Regions from separate parts of the Homoserinimonas sp. A447 genome, predicted to be linked through region 1. Evidence: predicted binding sites of a transcription regulator. Region 1 holds the regulator's gene; the other holds the start of a gene.
The links. Region 1 encodes LexA, which represses DNA repair genes until DNA is damaged. Its sites were predicted from a motif close to TCGAACANNTGTTCGA; they were not measured.
Positions count from the first base shown of each region.

Region 2: the regulator LexA is predicted to act here: its motif matches at 2,163-2,178, upstream of ACX3O0_RS01035 (HNH endonuclease signature motif containing protein).

Region 1 covers NZ_JBTMWW010000001.1:1,475,140-1,480,022, reverse strand. Annotated here, with positions in the region: gene dapF (diaminopimelate epimerase) at 1-677, shown strand, start outside; gene ACX3O0_RS07215 (class I SAM-dependent methyltransferase) at 716-1,324, opposite strand; gene hflX (GTPase HflX) at 1,367-2,899, shown strand; gene lexA (transcriptional repressor LexA) at 2,877-3,572, opposite strand; gene ACX3O0_RS07200 (LysM peptidoglycan-binding domain-containing protein) at 3,887-4,231, shown strand; gene ACX3O0_RS07195 (histidinol-phosphate transaminase) at 4,346-4,883, shown strand, end outside.
Region 2 covers NZ_JBTMWW010000001.1:209,672-214,554, forward strand. Annotated here, with positions in the region: gene ACX3O0_RS01020 (quaternary amine ABC transporter ATP-binding protein) at 1-43, shown strand, start outside; gene ACX3O0_RS01025 (ABC transporter permease) at 40-1,032, shown strand; gene ACX3O0_RS01030 (glycine betaine ABC transporter substrate-binding protein) at 1,029-1,931, shown strand; gene ACX3O0_RS01035 (HNH endonuclease signature motif containing protein) at 2,197-3,858, shown strand; gene ACX3O0_RS01040 (hypothetical protein) at 3,971-4,471, opposite strand; gene ACX3O0_RS01045 (mechanosensitive ion channel family protein) at 4,866-4,883, shown strand, end outside.

The sequences.
Region 1 (4,883 bases):
ACACCGCCGAATGGTTCATGGACTACCACAACGCAGACGGAACACCGTCGGAGATGTGCGGAAACGGCATCCGCGTCTACGCCCAATACCTGGTCGAGAACGGGCTGGTCGAACTCGATCCGACCGACACGTTGTCGATCGGCACTCGCGGGGGAGTTCGCGACCTGCAGCGCAACCTGAAAGGCTTCCAGGTCGACCTGGGGCGCTGGTCCCTTGACGGCGGGGATGCCCTGGTGCGTGCCAGGAACCTCAGTGTCGCCCGCCCTGGGCTCGGCATCAACGTCGGCAACCCCCACGTGGTGGTGGCCTTGTCCAGTGAGGAGGAGCTGGCATCCGCCGACCTTTCCTACATTCCCAAACTCGACCCGGAACCAGCCGAGGGGGCGAACGTCGAGTTCGTCGTCCCGGCTGACCCGATGGTGAAGGACGGCGTCGGCACGATCACTATGCGGGTGCATGAGCGCGGGAGCGGGGAGACCCTTTCGTGCGGCACCGGGGCGGCTGCCGCAGCGCTGGCCACCCGCCATTGGGCGGGCAGCGGGGCGCCCAACCAGTGGAAGGTGCACGTACCGGGAGGCACCCTCGGCGTGCGGATGTGGGCTGCCGAAGACGGCGAGCACGTCTCGTTGAGCGGTCCAGCCGTGCTCGTCTATGAGGGCGACCTCAGCCTCGCCTGACGGTCACCGAGCCTGTCAAAGCGCCCGGCAAGCGGCTTTCAGCGCCGTCGCACCTTCAGCACTCGATATCCCTTGTGTGTCGCCGCCCGCGACACCGGGAAACCCTCCGGAAGGGCGCCTTCCAGCCAGCGCTGCAGGGAGTCCGAGCCGAGGTTGCGCTGCACCACCAGCCAGGCATCCGCTTCAACCTCCAGCCGGGGGAGCCAGAAGCTCAACATCTTGTGCAGTTCGGCTTTGCCCACTCGAATCGGCGGGTTGGAGCGGATCGACATGAACCCGATGTCGGCGGGAACATCCTCGGGCCGTACAGCGTTGACGTTGGTGAGGCCGAGCTTCTCGGCGTTGCGGCGCACCAGGTCCAGTGCCCGCTCATTCACGTCAACCGCCCACACCGTGGCGCGCGGCGAGTCGATGGCCAGGCTCAACGAAATGGGGCCCCAGCCGCAGCCGAGATCCAGCAGGTCTCCGCCGGGTGGCGGGGGCGGGGTGTTGGCCAGCAACACCTGGGTACCGGCATCGATTCGCTCCGGCGAGAAGATTCCCCCGGCCGTCGTCACCTCAACCGGCCGCCCAGCGAGGACGACCGAAATGTGGCGGAGCTTGAGCTCACTCTCCGGGGTGGAGGAGAAGTAATGCTCATTGGACATGAAGGCAAACTTATCGAAATACCAGGAGCTAGGGTTAACCCGATGACTGAAGTAGAACCAGACGAGAGTCAGGATGTGATCGACCGGGTGCTTGCCCACGCGGGTTCGCGCTCGTCCGGTTACGCCATTTTCACCTCCGGCGCCCAGGCGTTGCAGGCGGATGCCGAAGCGGAGCCATTTTCTGCCGATGGCGACCAATTCGACCGGGAGGACCGCCAGGCGCTGCGTCGCGTCGCCGGCCTGTCCACTGAGCTGGAAGACGTCACCGAAGTCGAGTACCGGCAACTCCGCCTGGAAAAAGTCGTGCTTATCGGGATCTACTCGCAGGGCAACGCGCAGGAGGCCGAGAACTCGATGCGGGAACTCTTCGCGCTTGCCGAGACGGCCGGCGCGGTCGTGCTCGACGGGTTGCTGCAGAAGCGCGCGACCCCCGACCCGAGCACGTTCTTCGGTAAAGGCAAAGCGATCGAGCTTCGCGATGTCGTGGCGGCCGTCGGTGCTGACACGGTGATCGTTGACGGTGAACTGGCACCCAGCCAGCGGCGTGCGCTCGAAGACGTCATCAGGGTCAAGGTGATCGATCGGACTGCAGTCATCCTCGACATCTTCAGCCAGCACGCGAAGAGCCGGGAGGGCAAGGCGCAGGTCGAACTGGCCCAACTCGAGTACCTGCTTCCCCGCCTGCGCGGCTGGGGTGAATCGATGTCCAGGCAGGCCGGTGGCCAGGTGGGTGGTGCCGGGGCGGGAATGGGCAGCCGTGGTCCAGGTGAGACCAAGATCGAGCTCGACCGTCGTCGCATCCACACCCGCATGGCGCGCCTGAGGAAGCAGATCAAGGGGTTCGCTCCGGCGCGGGAGGCCAAACGCGCCAACCGCAACCGCCACGAGGTTCCGTCGGTCGCCATCACCGGCTATACCAACGCCGGCAAGTCTTCGCTGCTGAACCGGATCACCAGCGCGGGGGCGCTGGTGGAGAACGCGTTGTTCGCCACCCTGGACACTGCCGTTCGCCGGAACACGACCGCGGACGGACGCGGCTACACCCTCACCGACACGGTCGGTTTCGTTCGAAACCTTCCGCACCAATTGGTCGAGGCGTTCCGCTCCACGCTGGAAGAGGTGGGAGATGCGGATGTGATCGTGCACGTTGTCGACGCCTCGCACCCCGATCCGGCGAGCCAGCTGGCGACCGTGCGTGATGTCATCGGGGAGGTCGGCGCACGTCACATCCCGGAGATCGTCGCCTTCAACAAGAGCGACCTGGCTGACGACGACCAGCGGCTGCTGCTGCGCGGGCTGGAACCGCGTGCGGTATTCGTCTCGGCGCGCACCGGCGAGGGTATCGATGAACTCCTCGAGCGGATCGGCGAAGAACTACCATCCCCGTCCATCGAGCTGACGCTCCTCGTGCCGTACGAACGCGGCGACGTGGTGTCGTCAATGCACGATCGCGCTGTCGTCCTGTCGACGGACTACGAGGAAGCCGGTACCCGGGTTCGGGTGCTCGTGAACGCGGCCGACGCCTCGCTGCTGCGCGAGTTCACCGTCTCGGCTACAGGGACCGCAGCACCGTAACGACCTTGCCGAGCACCTCGGCATAGTCGCCGACGATCGGCTCGAAAGCACTGTTGCGCGGCAGCAGCCAGGTGTGCCCGTCGCGCTGACGGAACACCTTGACGGTGGCTTCGTCATCGAGCATGGCGGCAACGATGTCGCCGTTCTCTGCGGTCTTTTGCTGGCGTACGACGACCCAGTCACCGTCGCAGATGGCGGCGTCGATCATGGAGTCTCCGACGACCTTGAGCATGAACAGGTCGCCCTTGCCGACCAGCTGCCGTGGCAGCGGAAAGACTTCTTCGATCTGCTGTTCAGCCGTGATCGGGATGCCGGCAGCGATGCGGCCGACGAGTGGCACCATGGCGGCGTCACCGATCGGCGTGGGGTGATCTGACTCGACGGCGCCCGCGTCGCGGCCGGGAAGGTCGATCAGCACTTCGAGCGCCCTGGGCCGATTGGGATCCCGGCGAAGGTAGCCGCTCAGTTCCAGCTGGTTCAACTGGTGGGTCACGCTCGACAGGGAGGACAGGCCGACGGCGTCGCCGATCTCACGCATGCTCGGCGGATATCCCCGTCCGGCCACTGCTCGCTGGATGAACTCGAGGATGGCCTTCTGCTTCTCGCTCAGGCTCTTTCGGCGACGGGTCGTTCCCCGGGGGGCCGGTACTGCGCGGGGTGTGCTGTCGTCCATCTGGGGCTCCTCTGTCGACGGTTCGATCTGAATGTCAGTGGCTGCTGCTTGTGTGGTGTTCAGACAATCGAAACTGTATCCGCGATCTGGCGGATAAGCAAAGGTTTGTTCGAGTGTGTCGGCGGGTTCTTTGGTCGGATATCGAAACTGGGGCTTGAAAGTGGGAGAAATCGAATGTATGTTCGGAACACAGCTTCGCATCCGGTGCTCCCGGCCGAGCACCGGATGCCGAAGTTCAGCCCCGCTCCACCGAATGTGTAACAGCACCCGAACGCGTAACAACTACCCGAATGCGTAACAGGAAGGCCACGATGATGAGCGATACCCTCCACGCCGGCACGACCCGCGCCACTCCGGTTTCCCGGCTTCGGTTGACCCGCAGGGGGCGCACCGTGCTCACCACGCTTGCGGCGACGCCTCTCGTCCTCGCCGCTCTCGTCTTCGCGCTGAACGGTGGGATTGCGACCGCGACCATGGAAGAGGGGTCGACGACCTACGTCACTGTGGAGGCAGGCCAGTCGCTCTGGCAACTCGCGGAAGAGGTGGCGCCGGGCGAGGATGTTCGCGAAGTGGTTGCCCAGCTGCTGCGAGTGAACGCGCTGGAGAGTGCGGAAATCTTCCCCGGACAGCAATTGGCGCTGCCGAACCAGTACCGCTGAGCTACGTACTGCTGAGCATGTACCGCTGAGGACGTACTGCTGAGTACGTACCACTGGCGAGCCGCCCGACCCGGCACGACGAAAGGCGCTCCCGGTCACAGTTAACATGGCAGGGTGGCTTCCCTTGATGATCTCCCCATCCGCGACAACCTCCGCGGCCTGAGGCCGTACGGTGCACCGCAGAAGGCGGTTCGTACGGCTCTCAACGTCAACGAGAACACCCACGCGATTCCTGAGGCGGTTGCTCACGACATCGTCACGGCCCTGGCCGGCGCAGTGCTCGGCATCAACCGCTATCCCGATCGCGAGTTCACTGCCCTGCGGGACAGCCTTGCCGGATACCTCGGCCACGGCCTGACCCGCGACAACATCTGGGCGGCGAACGGGTCGAACGAGGTTCTCCAGCAGCTCCTCCAGGCGTTCGGCGGGCCGGGTCGCAGTGTCCTGGGTTTCCCGCCCACCTATTCGATGCACTCGATCATTGCCGCCGGAACCGACACCAGGTGGATCTCCGTCGAGCGTGCAGCCGACTTCGAGATCTCACCGGCCCTCGCCGTCGCTTCCATCGAGGAGCACCGGCCCGACGTTGTCTTCTTCTGCGCCCCCAACAACCCGACCGGAACGCCGTTGTCCCTGGAGACGATCGAGGCGG
Region 2 (4,883 bases), 1.3 Mb from region 1:
CGCAGCTGCTGAAGATGCCCACATGAAGGGGGCATCATTGTGAGCGACGACTTCTTCCGCCTGCCGCTCGGCCAGTGGGTCAAGGTGGCCGTGGACTGGGTGACCGAGAACCTCGGGTTCCTGTTCGACTTCATCCGCAGCATCTTCAACGGCCTGTATGACGCTGCCGACTGGCTCTTCGTGACGCCGCCCTTCTGGGCCATCATCGTAGTTCTCGCCGGGCTGTCCTGGTACGTGCGAGGTTGGCGATTCGGCGTCGGCGTCGGCGTCGGACTACTCGTCATCATGTCGGTGAACCAGTGGGAGAACGCCATGGACACGCTGGCACTCACCATCGTGTCAGCCTTCATCGCCGTCGTCATCAGCATCCCGCTGGGCATCTGGGCGGCACGGTCCGACCGGGTATCGCAGGCCATCAAACCGGTGCTCGACTTCCTGCAGACTATGCCGGCGTTCGTGTACCTGATTCCTGCGATCATCCTGTTTCGCGTCGGAGTGGTACCCGGCATTGTTGCGACCATCGCTTTCTCCATGGCGCCAGGCGTCCGCCTGACCGAGCTAGGCATCCGGGGGGTCGACAAGGAGGTTGTCGAAGCCGGTCACGCCTTCGGGTCGTCGCCGCGTCGCATCCTCGCCCAGATCCAGCTTCCGCTGGCACGCCCCAGCATCATGGCCGGGGTCAACCAGGTCATCATGCTGTCGTTGTCGATGGTCGTCATCGCCAGCATGGTCGGTGCACCGGGTCTTGGTAAACCGATCATCCAGGCGCTGAGCCGAATCGATGTTGGCCTCGGATTCGAAGCGGGGCTTGCCGTCGTCATTCTCGCGATCATCCTCGACCGGCTCACCGCGAGCCTTGGTGCTGGGCGCAAGAACGCGACCCGCAACACCACCCTCAGATCTTCGACCGACGCCACGTCGGCCGAGAACGCAAAGTCCGCCACCGGGGAGGCCACTGAGTCGTCCCCGATGGACAATGCACAACCACCAATCGCCCGGGTCACAGCATCGGGTGGAAAGGAAACAGTATGAAGAAGCGCTTTATGACGACCATCGCGGTCGGAGCAGTGGCACTGCTCGGCCTGACCGCGTGCGCAGGAACCCCGGAGTCCAACGACGCCGGAAGCGGAGACTCCGGTGACCAGAAGTCACTGACCGTTGGCGTGTTCAACGGATGGCCGGAGGGCGAGGCCGCCTCATACCTGTGGAAGGCAGTGCTCGAGGAGAAGGGTTACGACGTAACCCTGGAGTATGCAGACGCAGGCCCTGTTTTCGCAGGCCTCAGCACTGGTGACTACGACGTGGCATTCGACGGATGGCTGCCGCTGACCCATGCGGACTATATGAAGGAATTCGGCGCCGACCTGGAAGACCTCGGGTCCTGGAACAATGACGCCGTGCTGACCATGGCCGTGAACGAGGACGCGCCGATCGACTCGCTCGATGAGCTGGCCGAGCACGCCGATGAGTTCGGCAACCGCATCGTCGGCATTGAGCCCGGTGCCGGACTGACCGCTGCAGTGGCCGACGGCACCATCCCGGCCTACGGTCTGGACGGCATGGAGTTCGTCACCTCGTCGACACCGGCGATGCTGGCTGAACTCAAGGCGGCGCTGGATGCCGGCGAGAACATCGCCGTCACCCTGTGGCGTCCGCACTGGGCCTACGACGAGTTCCCGATCAAGGACCTCAAGGACCCTGAGGGCACCCTCGGCGACGCGGAGGAAATCCACTCCATCGCCCGTACCGGGTTCGCGGATGACTTCCCCGAGCTGACCGGATGGATCGAGAACTGGGAGCTGGACTCCGAACTGCTGTACTCGCTGGAGAACGCGATGTACAACAGCGGTGCAGAGGCGAGCGAGTACGAGACCATCGTCGCCGACTGGATCGCCGAGAACCAGGACTACGTGGACACGCTCACCAGCTAGTCACCGTATTCAACGAGGAGGCCCGCGCCGAATGGTGCGGGCCTTCTTGCGTTTCCGGCGCGCGGCGCGCTCCCGCTGGTTGAGTCGGAGGGCGGCTTGTGCTGGTTGAGCTTGGTTCGCTGGTTGAGCTTGTCGAAACCCGCCGAGGTTCGCATCTCGTCTTCTCCTCCACAACCCGGCTACTTCCCTTTATCCACAGCAAATCTGTGGAGAAGAAGTACTCACATTCACTCGAATAAATCTTCGAATGTGAGAGAATAGTGGCATGTCCCAGTTCACCGATTCCCTCAGCAGCATCGCGGCAGCCGCCGCGATACTGCCGCGGGATTCGGCGACCCTGGCCGGCCTGCCCGAAGAGGAACTGTTGGCCATCCCGGCCCTGTTCGCGAACATCACCCGCCAACTGGAGCCCTCCCTCGCCGCCACCGCCGGGGAGATCGCCCGCCGTTCCACCTACGACTTGGGCTACCAGGGTTTGGCGCAGAAGGGTGGGTTTCGCACTCCGGAGAAACTGGTGCAGCATTTGACCGGGTCTACCTCCCGGGAGGCGGCGAAGCTGGTGCGCACCGGCGGGATCATCCACGAAGCCGAACTGATCACCGAAGCCGAACACACCGGAGAGGTATCCCCGGAGTTGACCCAACCGTGGCTGGCCCCGGTGGGCCGGGCGGTGGCCGCGGGGGTGTTGTCGATGGAGGCGGGCGAGGCGATCCGGGTCGGCCTGGGGGTCCCGACGGAGGACATCACCGCCGAGCTGCTGGCCGAAGCGGCCGCCCAACTCGTCGACCTGGCCAGTCCGTCCAGCCCGGACTTATCCGATCTGTCCGACCCGGATGCCCCGGAGCAGGCAACCGCTGATCCGTTGAATGCCGACCAGTTGCTGGATCGGGCGAGGAGCTTGCGGGATGAGTTGGATGAGGCGGGCATCGCCGACCGGGAACGCGCCCGCCACCAGGCCCGATCCTTCAAACGGTACCGGCGCGGTGATGGGGTGACCGTCTACACGATGCTGGCGGATCCGGAGAATGCCGCCTACCTCGATTCCATCTACGATTCCCTGACCTCGCCCCGCCGGGGCGGTCCCCGGATGGTCGATGCGACCGCGAAAGCCCGGGATGAGGCGATCGAGGCCGACCCGCGCAGCATCGAACAACCCTCCTTCGACGGGTTCATGGCCGTGCTGCGGATCGGGGCCGACACCGACACGAAAACCGCCACCCGCAGTGTGCTCGGCGCCCGCCGTCCCGCCGTCCGAGTCCTGGTCACCGGCACCACCCTCGACAGCGCCGCCGAACCCGCCGAACCCGCCGAACCCGCCGAACCCGCCGAGCCCGCCGAACCCGCCGAGCCCGCCGAGCCCGCCGAGCCCACCGACAACGCCGACGGCTCTGCCGACAGTTTCGGCACCGGTCACACCGCCGCTACTGCCGGATCAGGCCGTCGCGGGCATGGCCGGATCGAAGGCCAGACCACCCCGGTATCGATCGAAACGGTCGAACGGCATCTGTGTGAGTCCGGGATGGTACCGGTCAGCTTCGACCGGGACGGCCAATGCATCGATTTGGGGCGGGAACAACGCCTCTACAGTGCCCTGCAACGCATCGGACTAGCCGCCCGCGACGGCGGCTGCCGGTGGCCCGGCTGCACCAGCCCCGCCACCTGGAGTGAAGCCCACCACATCCACCACTGGAAACGCGACCACGGCACAACCGATCTGGCTGACGGAATCCTGCTCTGCCGGCACCACCACATGCTCCTGCACAACAACCACTGGGAGATCACCCGCACCGGCGGCACCTACTGGTTACACCCACCCGCCAATATCGACCCCACCCGCACCCCCCGGCTGATGCCGCACAAATCCGCCGCCCTCGCCGACCTCCAACGAGAACGACAAGAACGAAAGCCACGCAAAGCTACGGGGTAGAACTCTGCCCACACTCTGCCCACCACGCGGAACCCCGAAGGCTCGGTCGGTTTCGACGGGCTCAAGCAGCGGAGTGCAGCGCAGGCTCAACCAGCGGGGAATCCGGTAGCTACTACTCGCAGGCGTAGACGGTCACGGACAACGACCCGGCGCTGATACCAACCGTGGCGTGCGCCGGGTCGGGTGCAAGCGACATCTTCGCCTCACCCGGTGCGAAAGCGCCATTGGCGCCCACCGTCACAGTGGCGTGGAGAGTGGGCCGAGTGCAGGCATCCGCTGCGACGAAAGCCGCGAGACCGGACGCGACACGGAACGACTCCATAATGCTCACAACTGCAGAGCCCGCGACACCCTGCGGAGGGCTGGGCACGTTCTGGGCCTGCACCAGCGGATCCAGAACGGAAGCGCGCGGAGGCGGCACAGTCGTCTCAGCGTGCGGAAGCGGGCCAGGGACCTTCGGCTGAGTCTTCTCGGCCTTCTTGGCGGCACCCGGTGAGGTCACCTGTGCCGAGGACTCGGCGGGAGTCTGAGTCGTCGACGAGTCATCGACCGTTGGCGAACCTTCATCCTGCTCACTGCCCGAGTTGCTCGACGACCCGTCCGAGTCATCCACTTCCGCAGGAAGCAGCCCCGACTGTGCCGAGGGACCGAAGTGTCCGGCGAACGACGCAGCTGCGGCCGAAGACGCGGCGACCGTGTTCAAAGGCGCCGGGCCCAGAGTCAGCGCGAAGGCGCAAACCGAACCGAGAGCAAGAGTGAGAGCGGCGTCGATGGCCCCGCGAAATTTGCGTGGTGGGGCGACCGGCTGGGTGAAAACCCGCCCGATGGCTCTCCCCGAAACCTGCATTCCGACCCTCACCTCGCCGCCACTGTACGGCACTATATCGGCGACACGCCAGCGATCGGAGGCGTTCTTCGAAGATTGCTCTGATGAGCGCCCCGCGAGGCTGTGCGTTGCCTGTATGGAAGCCGTGCGTAGGCCATTGGGATCGTGTCACGATGGATCGATGCTTTCCGATCCCTGG